3 regions of the Candidatus Thalassolituus haligoni genome follow, and region 3 is predicted to be linked to each of the others. Evidence: predicted binding sites of a transcription regulator. Region 3 holds the regulator's gene; each other region holds the start of a gene.
The links. The regulator FliA, encoded in region 3, starts transcription of late flagellar genes. The targets are predictions, from matches to a motif close to CTAAAGTTNNNNNNNNNNCNGCCGATA.

Region 1 (3,282 bases), 1.6 Mb from region 3:
GCGCTGGCGATGTATGAACTCGGTGTCGGGGTGGGTAAGGAATACACCTCCGATGTGGCTGGGGAGAGTATTTTTGTCAGCGTGCGCCGTACCATTTCCCGTTTTGTCGGCACCGTCTGTATCGCTCTGGTGCTGGAAGCGCTGATTATGATTATTAAATACAGTCAGCTGGAGCTGGCGGGCAACCTCTACTACCCAGTGGCGATTTTGGTCGCGTGTGCTTTGTTACTGGCATCACTGGGGGTATTCCTGGCGTTGACGCGCCGGGTATGTGAAGAAGATCAGCTCAGCTGCAATATTCAGCATCAATCGGCAAACGCCACGCAGGGCAGTGCGGCAGAGAGCAGTGCAGCTGCCCAGCCAGCCAGGGCATAAATCCGCTGTCACACGGTGCCCTGTTTGAAGTGTCGGAATGTTTACTTCAGATGTATCTGCAAGCCGGTTGGCTCAAAGTTCGATCGGAAAACTCGGAGTCTTTTCGATCAGTTCTATTTTGTAGCCGTCCGGGTCTTCGACAAAAGCAATCACTGTTTTACCACCGGCCACCGGGCCCGCTTCGCGAGTTACCTTGCCTCCGCTGGCGCGAATTTTATCGCAAGCTGCGGCAGCGTCGTCTACTTCCAGTGCAATATGGCCGTAGGCATTGCCGAGGTCATATTCGCTCTGGCCCCAGTTATAGGTCAGCTCCAGCACAGCGCCTTCACTTTCTGGCTGATAACCAACGAAGGCGAGTGTGTACTGGTAATCTTTATTGTCGTGCTGACGCAACAGTTCCATACCCATCACCTGGGTATAAAAGTCGATGGAGCGTTGCAGGTCGCCTACTCGCAACATGGTGTGCAGCATTCTCATGGTGAACCTCTCTTGTTTATCCGGTTGGGTTGGGTGTTCTGAACCCGTTGCCAGGCAGCCGTTCAGTCCGACGTTTTCTGTTTGTATTCGCACAGGTCTTCTATCAAGCATGAACCACAGCGCGGCTTGCGGGCAATGCAGGTATAACGACCGTGCAAAATAAGCCAGTGGTGGGCATCGAGCTGGAATTCTTTCGGTATCAGCCGTAATAGCCGTTGCTCCACTTCAACCACGTCTTTGCCCGATGCGATACGGGTACGGTTAGATACTCTGAAAATATGGGTGTCGACTGCAATAGTTGGCTGGCCGAACGCTGTGTTCAGCACCACATTGGCGGTTTTTCTGCCAACGCCGGGTAATGCTTCGAGCGCTTCACGGGTTTGAGGCACTTGACTCTGGTGCTGATGGATCAGGATATCGCAGAGATTGATGACGTTTTTGGCCTTGCTGTTAAACAGACCAATGGTTTTGATGTATTGCTTCAGACCCTCTTCACCCAATGCCCGCAACGTTTCTGGAGTATTGGCCACCGGATAGAGCTTGCGAGTGGCCTTATTGACCGACACATCCGTCGCTTGGGCCGACAGCAATACCGCAATCAGCAGCTCAAAAGGGGTGCTGTATTCCAGCTCGGTTTTTGGTTCGGGGTTGGCTGCTCTCAGGCGGCTGAAAATCTCGGTACGTTTTGCTTTATTCATGGAGCAATTCAGAATCAATCACAGGTCAGGGGTGGGTACTGTGCCATGACCGGCCAGCACAGCCCAGCAGATTACGCCCCCTACGGAGAATCCCCGGCTGCGGGGCAATCAAAAAACTTCTAAAGAACTCTGAAGGTGGGCCGTTAACGACTATGAAACTGTTAGGCGGAGCACTGCCAAACACCCATCAGCGATGGTGGTGGCTCCAGATTCTCATAGGAGATAGACCATGCCCCAAATTATTAATACCAACATCGCGTCCTTGAATGCCCAGCGCAACCTGGACAAGTCACAGTCCGCGAATCAGCAGGCTCTGGAGCGTCTGTCTTCGGGTCTTCGCATTAACAGTGCGAAAGATGATGCGGCCGGTTTGGCCATTTCTACCCGTTTTACTTCCCAGATCAAGGGTCTGGGAGTGGCGGTTCGTAACGCCGGTGATGGTATCGCCCTGGCCCAGACCGCAGAAGGTGCGTTGGGTTCGGTGAACGAAAACCTGCAGCGTATTCGTGAATTGGCGGTTCAGTCGGCCAACTCGACCAACTCCGATGTCGATCGTGAGGCGTTGCAGGCAGAAGTGGATCAGCTGGTGGCGGAAATTACCCGTACTTCGGAAGAAACCGATTTTAACGGTCGTAAACTGCTGGATGGTTCTTTTTCTGCGACCTTCCAGATTGGTGCCAATGCCGGTCAAACGGTGGATGTTTCGATTGCTGAACTGACCGCCGACAAGCTCGGTGTGGGTCAGGCTAATGGCGTTAGCGCTCTGGGTAATGAAAACGGCTTGCGCAGCGGCGATCTGATTATTAATGGTACTGCGATTGATCCTTCCCGCAGCGGTGATGACACTTCGTCTGTGTCGGGTCGTGAAGCGTCGGCGATTGCCAAAGTGGCCGCCATCAATGCCAAGTCGGATGAAACCGGTGTCACGGCTGAAGTGAACACTAACGTGGCGTCTGGCAGTGAGATGGTGGCGGGTCAGACCTCCGGTACCATGACGCTGAATGGCGTGGATATCAGTTTGGCAACGGGTGGGCTGGACACCTCTGCCGACCGTGATTCAGTGATTTCTTCCATTAACGCCAAGTCTGACCAGACCGGTGTGGTGGCTACGGACGGTGGTGATGGCGGCGGTGTGACGCTGGAGGCGAAAGATGGCCGTAATATCACGGTGGATCTGGGCACTTCCGGTAACCTGACCGAAGCAGCGACTGGTCTCTCCAGTGGCACCAGCTACGGTGGTTTCACGCTGATTTCTCAGGATGGGTCTGATATCGAAGTTGAAGGTGGTCAGGGCACTGGCACCGGCGATATTCGTAACTCGGGTCTGACGGCGGGCACTTACTCCGGCCGTGCGGCTGCGATTACCAGTACGGTGACTACGTCGTCTATCTCGTCTGCTGAGTCAGCCGCTACCTTTACGACGGCGGATATGTCAATTGCCGCTGGTACGGCTGTTAATGCAACCAACAATACGTTTGAACTCAACGTCAATAACTCTGGGTTCCAGACCCTGACGCTGGATTCTACCTACGATCCTTCTGCCAATGGTGGCACGGGCAGTGTCGGCACGTATGACAATGCCGAAGACCTGGCTTTGCACATCAATAATGCCATTGCCAACGACGCCAACTTCCAGGATGCCGATGGTAATGCCCTGGTCGCCGCGTCTGCTAATGATGATGGCAGCCTGACGTTCACCACGACCGAAGTAGGGGCGGATGCCAATGTCGTT
Region 2 (3,282 bases), 1.6 Mb from region 3:
GACGCTGGTGCGATTACCACAACGGCTTCGGGTACTACAGTACCGGCGATGACAGTGGGTGTATCGGCAGACAATAGCAGCCTGGTGTTCACCTCTGGTAGTACTGGTACCAGTTCCGAAGTGGATGTCACTAACGGCACGTTTGCTATCGAAGGTGGTTTTGTCTCTGGTAGTGAAGTCACCCAGGCGGTGACGCCAAACGCTATGGAAAACGGCGATCTGGTGATTAACGGTACGTCTATTCAGGGTGCCAATGCCAGGGATGATACTGCCTCCGATACTGTCGCCTTGACCAGTGATGCCGCTGCCGGTGGTATCGCCGTAGCCGCTGCGATCAACAAGTCGAGCGCAGAAACCGGGGTGACCGCTGAAGTGAATGCCACCACGATGAATGGTGGTGGTGATACCAGTCTGCTGGACAAAGCGGCTGCCGGATCGACCGGTACGGTGATGATCAATAACGTCGAAACCACGGCGATCAATCTGACCGGTGATGAAGGACGTGACCGTCAAACCGCAATCGATGCAATCAACTCGGTATCCGGTCAGACCGGTGTGATGGCGGAAGATAACGGTGAGTCGATCACCCTGACCGCTGCCGATGGCCGTAACATTTCGGTGGCCATCGACAACAAGGCATCAACCAATGCGGCGGCGGGTTTTGATTCCAGCAACTTTGGTAACGCCATTGGTTTAAGCGCCGATGAAGCCGGAGTGGGTGAAGCGGATCTGTCGGGTACCTCCTCGACCTACGCGAATACCGCCGGCACGACCTATTCAACCGTAACGCTGACTTCGGCCAGTGCGATTGAAGTCAGTAATGGTGAGAACGGTGCTGATGAGCTGTCGGCTCTGGGCTTGCAAGCGGGCACGTACGGCGGTGGTGAAGATGGCCAGTATCTGAAAGATATCGACATCTCGACCTTCGAAGGCGCTCAGTCGGCGATCAAGTCAGTCGACAATGCGATCGAACAGGTGGCTTCCCAGCGTGCCGATCTCGGTGCGATCCAGAACCGTCTGGAATCCACCGTGAGTAACTTGCAAGTGACCTCGGAAAACCTGAATGCGGCCAACTCTCGGATTCAGGATGCAGACTTTGCAGCAGAAACAGCCGAGATGTCTCGTACCCAGGTGTTGCAGCAGGCAGGTATTTCCGTTCTGGCTCAGGCAAACGCTGCAGGTCAGCAAGTTCTGTCTCTGCTGGGTTAACCCACAGACGTGGTGGCCTGACGGCCACCACTGATCGTTTCAAGACCGTGAGGTGAACCACATGAGCGACATTAACGTGAATTCAACCACCAGAATCCCTGCCAACGTTGCCACCATGTATCGTGACAACAACGGCCAGAGTCCACTGGGTACAACCGGAACCGGCAAAGACTTGCCAGCCGCTGGCAACCAGGGGCAGTCAAGCGCCGTTCCTGACCAGCAGCAGGTGCAGGAAGCCATCTCTCGTATTAACGAATACGTGCAGCAATCGGAACGGACACTGGACTTTCAACTGGATGAAAGCAGCGGCGAGACTATTATTCGGGTCTACGACAAGCAGTCCGAAGAACTGATTCGCCAGATTCCCAGTGAACTGGCCCTTGAACTGGCGCAAAAATTGAATGATGAGGAACCATCGTTATTGTTCAGTGCCCAGGTCTAGGCGACAAACAGGATCCGGGATTTCCCGGCTCAAGAAAAACCCGTACTGACCGATAACGTCAGTGTGGGTTTTTTTATGAGTGGTCGAATATGGCCAGCGGGAGTTACTGATGGCATCTATTGAGTCGCTGGGCCTGGGATCTGGCGTGTTGACCACCGAGCTGGTGGAAAACATTATCAATGCCGAGCGCGAGGCCTCGGATCTGAGGCTGGATTCAAAACAGCAGTTGGTAGAAGCTAAAATTACCGCTTATGGCGAAATACAGTCGCAGCTTTCAACGCTCGATTCCGCTGTGAGCAAGCTGGCCAGTCCGTCGTTGGCGAATGCCACTGTGGCGACGTCTTCCAACGAGGAGATTCTTACCGCGACCACTTCCAGCGTGGCCGAACCTGGTAGCTATACCATTGAGGTACTCAATACCGCCAGAGCTCATTCTCTGGCCAGTGACCGTTATACCAGTTTTGATGAAATCGTTGGCACTGGCAAACTGGTCTTCACCTTTGGTGAAAACAACTACGACACCGATGGCAACCTGACCGGACAGGATGTGAACCCGGACAAACCCGGTACTACCATTTCGATCGACAATTCCAATCGCACCCTGAGTGGCATTCGTGATGCCATTAACAGCGCCGATATGGGTGTGACGGCATCTATTATCAACGACGGCAGTGGTTACCGCCTGCTGATGACCTCGGCCGACACCGGTAAAGAGCAAGCCATGCGGATTCAAGCGCTGGACAGCTCCGGGGCCGAGTTAACCACAGGCTTGTCGGCGTTGGCGTTTAATGCTTCCCAGAGCGCCTATTCGTCCCTGGAAGAAACCAGCACCGGACAAGACGCCCAGCTACGGGTCAATGGCCTGAATATTACCCGCAGCAGCAACGCCGTGGATGAAGTGGTGAAGGGCGTTACGCTGAATCTGCAAAATGCCGATGTCGGCAATACGGTGACGGTGACGGTGGCCGCAGATGTGGAGCAGCTATCAGAAAACCTTCAGGCATTTGTCGATGCCTATAATACCTTCAAGCAGTTCAGCGACGAGCTCAGCACCTACGATTCGGCCAACGAACAGGCCGGGTTGTTGCTGGGAGACTCCACCATACGCTCGATCCAGTATCAGGTACGGTCACTGATCAGCCAGCCGATTGCCGGGTTGTCGGGCTCTGCTTTCCGCTCGTTGACGGAACTCGGGGTGAATACCGATCAGAACAACGATTATTTGCTCTATTTTGATCAGACTGCGTTTAACGAGGCGATCACGTCCGACCGCAGTGCCGTTGCCAGTATTCTGGCCAAGTCGGGTCTGACCACCGACAGTCAGGTAACTTACGTCAACGACTCGATCAATACTCAACCAGGCAGCTACGATGTCCATGTCACCCAGCTGGCCACCCAGGCAATGTATCAGGGCGGCCGTGTCGCGGGTCTGGATTTCAGTGCTGCGGTGTCGATTGATGACAGCAACGACAACTTCACCATTCGGGTGAACGGCACCATGGCCCAGGTGCAACTGACCCATGGCAGCTACGACAGTGGCGACGCCCTGGCAAAAGAGCTGGCATTACAAATTAACAGCGCAGAAAACATCGCCAACAGCGGCTTTTCTGTCTCTGTGGATCACAATGCCA
Region 3 (3,282 bases):
CGCGCTTTCGATTTCTGACCCGGCACCCGGCGATTCGATGTTGAGGTTTTTGATGGCTTCGTGCAGTGCTCTGGTGAGTCGACCAATTTCTTCATACAGGGTCTTATCCCGTACATCATTCAGCTGATTCACCAGGGACACCGCATGACTGATTTCGCCGCGTTCAATGCTTTCCACCATCGACTGCGCCAGGTTTTTCATTGCCAGGCTGGTCGACTGCGCCAGTTGTTGCGAATTACTCTCGGACATGGGTAAACCCTGGAGTTAGCCTTCGACACGCTCAAAGATTTTTTCAATCTTTTCCTTGAGCACTGCAGCAGTAAATGGCTTCACGACGTAACCGTTAACACCAGCCTGAGCAGCCGCCACGATCTGCTCGCGCTTGGCTTCTGCTGTCACCATTAATACGGGCAAGCTTCGCAGGCGCTCGTCTGCCCTCACTTTCTTGAGCAAATCGATACCTGTCATACCTGGCATATTCCAGTCTGTTACCAGGAAATCGAAGTCACCTTGCTGCAGCATCGGCAAGGCGGTTGATCCATCATCTGCTTCTGCGGTGTTGGTAAATCCCAGATCGCGCAGCAAATTTTTAACGATGCGTCTCATCGTGGAAAAATCGTCAACGATGAGGATTTTCATGTTCTTGTCCAAAACGACCTCCAATAGTCGACTTTTCTAACAAGCCGTTTCTGATGCCCATTGATACCCGTAGTACTCAAGGACTCTACTGCAAGTGTAGACCCAGTCTGACGGTTATCCAGCAAGCCTGGAGAGTTTCCTGTTGTCGCCATGGCCAACCACTAACAACCGCAATCCCTGCGGTTTCATACTGTCAACAAGGGTATCGGCCAGACAGGGGAAAACTGAAAAAACAAGCACAAAAGACGGGAGCAGAACCCGCCCGTTGTATGAACTCAAGTCCGTATTGACTCCGTGTCGGGCGCACTCAACGTCGTACAGTCCCGATGGCAATGCGTCCTATCGATTCAGCTTGCCCAGCCACCCAGTCGAGCCTTTAACCGATGGGCCGCCTGACTGTGAATCTGACACACCCGGCTTTCACTCACTCCCAGTACGGCGCCTATTTCCTTGAGGTTGAGTTCTTCATCATAATAGAGCGATAACACCAGTTGTTCCCGCTCCGGCAGGCCGCGAATGGCATCCGCCAGCTGCTGCTGAAAGGCACTCCGTTCGATACTGTGGGACGGATCATCGCTGCTGGACAACAGGGCATCAACGCCATCAGTACCGTCGTTGTTTTCGAGCATTTCTTCATAGCTGAACAGTCGGCATCCAGCGCTGTCGCGCAGGATTGCGTGATAGTCGTCGGCACTCAGTCCCAGACGCTCAGCCACGTCACTGTCTTCCGCATCGCGGCCGGTTTCACCTTCTATTTGCTGGATCGCTTCACTGATCCGGCGGCTGTTGCGATGCACCGAACGTGGTGCCCAATCGCCCCGACGAATTTCATCCAGCATGGCACCCCGAATACGGATGCCAGCATAGGTTTCAAAGCTGGCGCCTTTGTCGCCATCGTATTTACGCGCTGCTTCCAACAAGCCAATCATGCCAGCCTGGATCAGGTCATTGACCTGCACCGAATCCGGTAGCCGTGCCATCATGTGATGGGCGATACGCTTGACCAGAGTCGCGTGCTCGTGCACACGCTCATCCACCTTGTGTTTTTCAACCTCGGTATAGGCGAGGCAACTGCTCCGATTCACAACTCACACTCCAACCTGTTGCTGCACCAGCCGATCAACAAAAAATTCCAGATGACCCCGTGGTGTCGTTGGTAATGGCCAGGCATCCACTTTTTTCGCCAGCGCCCGGAAGGCAATCGCCGCACGGGAACGGGGATAGGTTTCAATCACCGCTTTCTGACGCTGCACCGCCCGTTTGACGGCGTCGTCCTGGGGAACCGCGCCGACATACTGCAAAGCCACGTCGAGGAAGCGATCCGTCACCTTGGTGAGTTTGGCAAATAGCGCATGGCCGTCTTGTGGGGTACGAACCATATTGGCGACGATACGAAAGCGGAACATGCCGTAATCCCGACTTAACAACTTGATCTGGGCGTAGGCGTCGGTAATCGAGGTGGGTTCGTCGGTCACTACCAGCAATACTTCCTGAGCCGCACACACAAAACTGAGCACGGTATCGGAGATGCCCGCTGCGGTATCAACGATCAAGACGTCGATATCGTCGCCCAGCTCACTGAAGGCCTGTATCAACCCGGCATGCTCCCTATTGTTCAGCTGCGACAGTTTCTGGGTACCAGAGGCCGCCGGTACAATACGAATACCGCCAGGGCCACGAACCATGATGTCGCGCAGGTCACACTCCCCTGCCAGTACATTTTCAATGGTGCGGGCGGAACTGATACCCAACAGAATATCGATATTGGCCAATCCAAGGTCAGCGTCCAATACCACAACACGACGCCCCAGCTCAGCCAGTCCGATCGCCAGGTTGACGGAGACGTTACTTTTACCCACGCCTCCCTTGCCACCGCTGACTGCAATGACTTGAACAGGATGATTTGCCATATTAATGAACTCCTTGTTGGGAACCGGTCTGGCGACAATTGGCCAGACTCATGGCCTCTGCGGCCTGCCAGCGGGTACGCGCCATACGCGCCATTTGCTCCGCTAGCCTGACTAACTTGCCTGCATCCGGATAATGCAGGTCATCGGGAATCTTCGGGCCATCCGCAATCATCACTAATGGCAACCGGGTCAGGGCTGCCACACTCATGGCAGGCCCAAGACTGAAACACTCGTCCAGTTTGGTAAAAATACAGCCCGCCAGTCCGGCCGGTTTGAAGTGTTCATAATTTTCCTGCAAGCAACGTCCCTGACTGGTCAACGGCAAGGTCAGCAAGCAGCGCATGCGCGGACCACTGCCCTTGCAGGTACAGGCCTGCTTCAACATCGATAACTGTCCCTGAAACGATGGATCCTGACTCGCCAGGCCAGCGGTATCGACCAGCACCAGGCGCTTCTTTTTCTTACCCGTCAGTGTTTCCAGCGTCGCCGCCAAGTCTTCGCCTGGGGCCACGGTGTGTAATTCCACGCCTAAAATCCGGGCCACTGAACGCAACTGGTCATGCGCGGCAACGCGATAGCTGTCGATACTCACCAGCGCGACGGCATCAGCACCGTGTTGGATAACAAAGCGGGCGGCCAGTTTGCCAATGGTGGTGGTTTTTCCGGCACCGGTCGGACCCACAAGGGCAAAGACGCCACCTTTGTCGAGACTGCCCTGTTTGGCGACCGGCAA

Region 1: SOJ49_RS06120 (flagellin) is a predicted target of FliA. The motif match lies at 1,670-1,696, and genes of this name have one in related genera.
Region 2: fliD (flagellar filament capping protein FliD) is a predicted target of FliA. The motif match lies at 1,680-1,706, and genes of this name have one in related genera.

What each region holds. Positions count from the first base shown of each region.
Region 1 covers NZ_CP139482.1:1,345,518-1,348,799, forward strand. Annotated here, with positions in the region: gene SOJ49_RS06105 (hypothetical protein) at 1-375, shown strand, start outside; gene gloA (lactoylglutathione lyase) at 448-852, opposite strand; gene nth (endonuclease III) at 915-1,550, opposite strand; gene SOJ49_RS06120 (flagellin) at 1,780-3,282, shown strand, end outside.
Region 2 covers NZ_CP139482.1:1,350,174-1,353,455, forward strand. Annotated here, with positions in the region: gene SOJ49_RS06120 (flagellin) at 1-1,209, shown strand, start outside; gene SOJ49_RS06125 (flagellar protein FlaG) at 1,271-1,651, shown strand; gene fliD (flagellar filament capping protein FliD) at 1,761-3,282, shown strand, end outside.
Region 3 covers NZ_CP139482.1:2,914,797-2,918,078, forward strand. Annotated here, with positions in the region: gene SOJ49_RS12950 (protein phosphatase CheZ) at 1-249, opposite strand, end outside; gene cheY (chemotaxis response regulator CheY) at 265-651, opposite strand; gene SOJ49_RS12960 (RNA polymerase sigma factor FliA) at 987-1,676, opposite strand; gene SOJ49_RS12965 (MinD/ParA family protein) at 1,728-2,549, opposite strand; gene flhF (flagellar biosynthesis protein FlhF) at 2,551-3,282, opposite strand, start outside.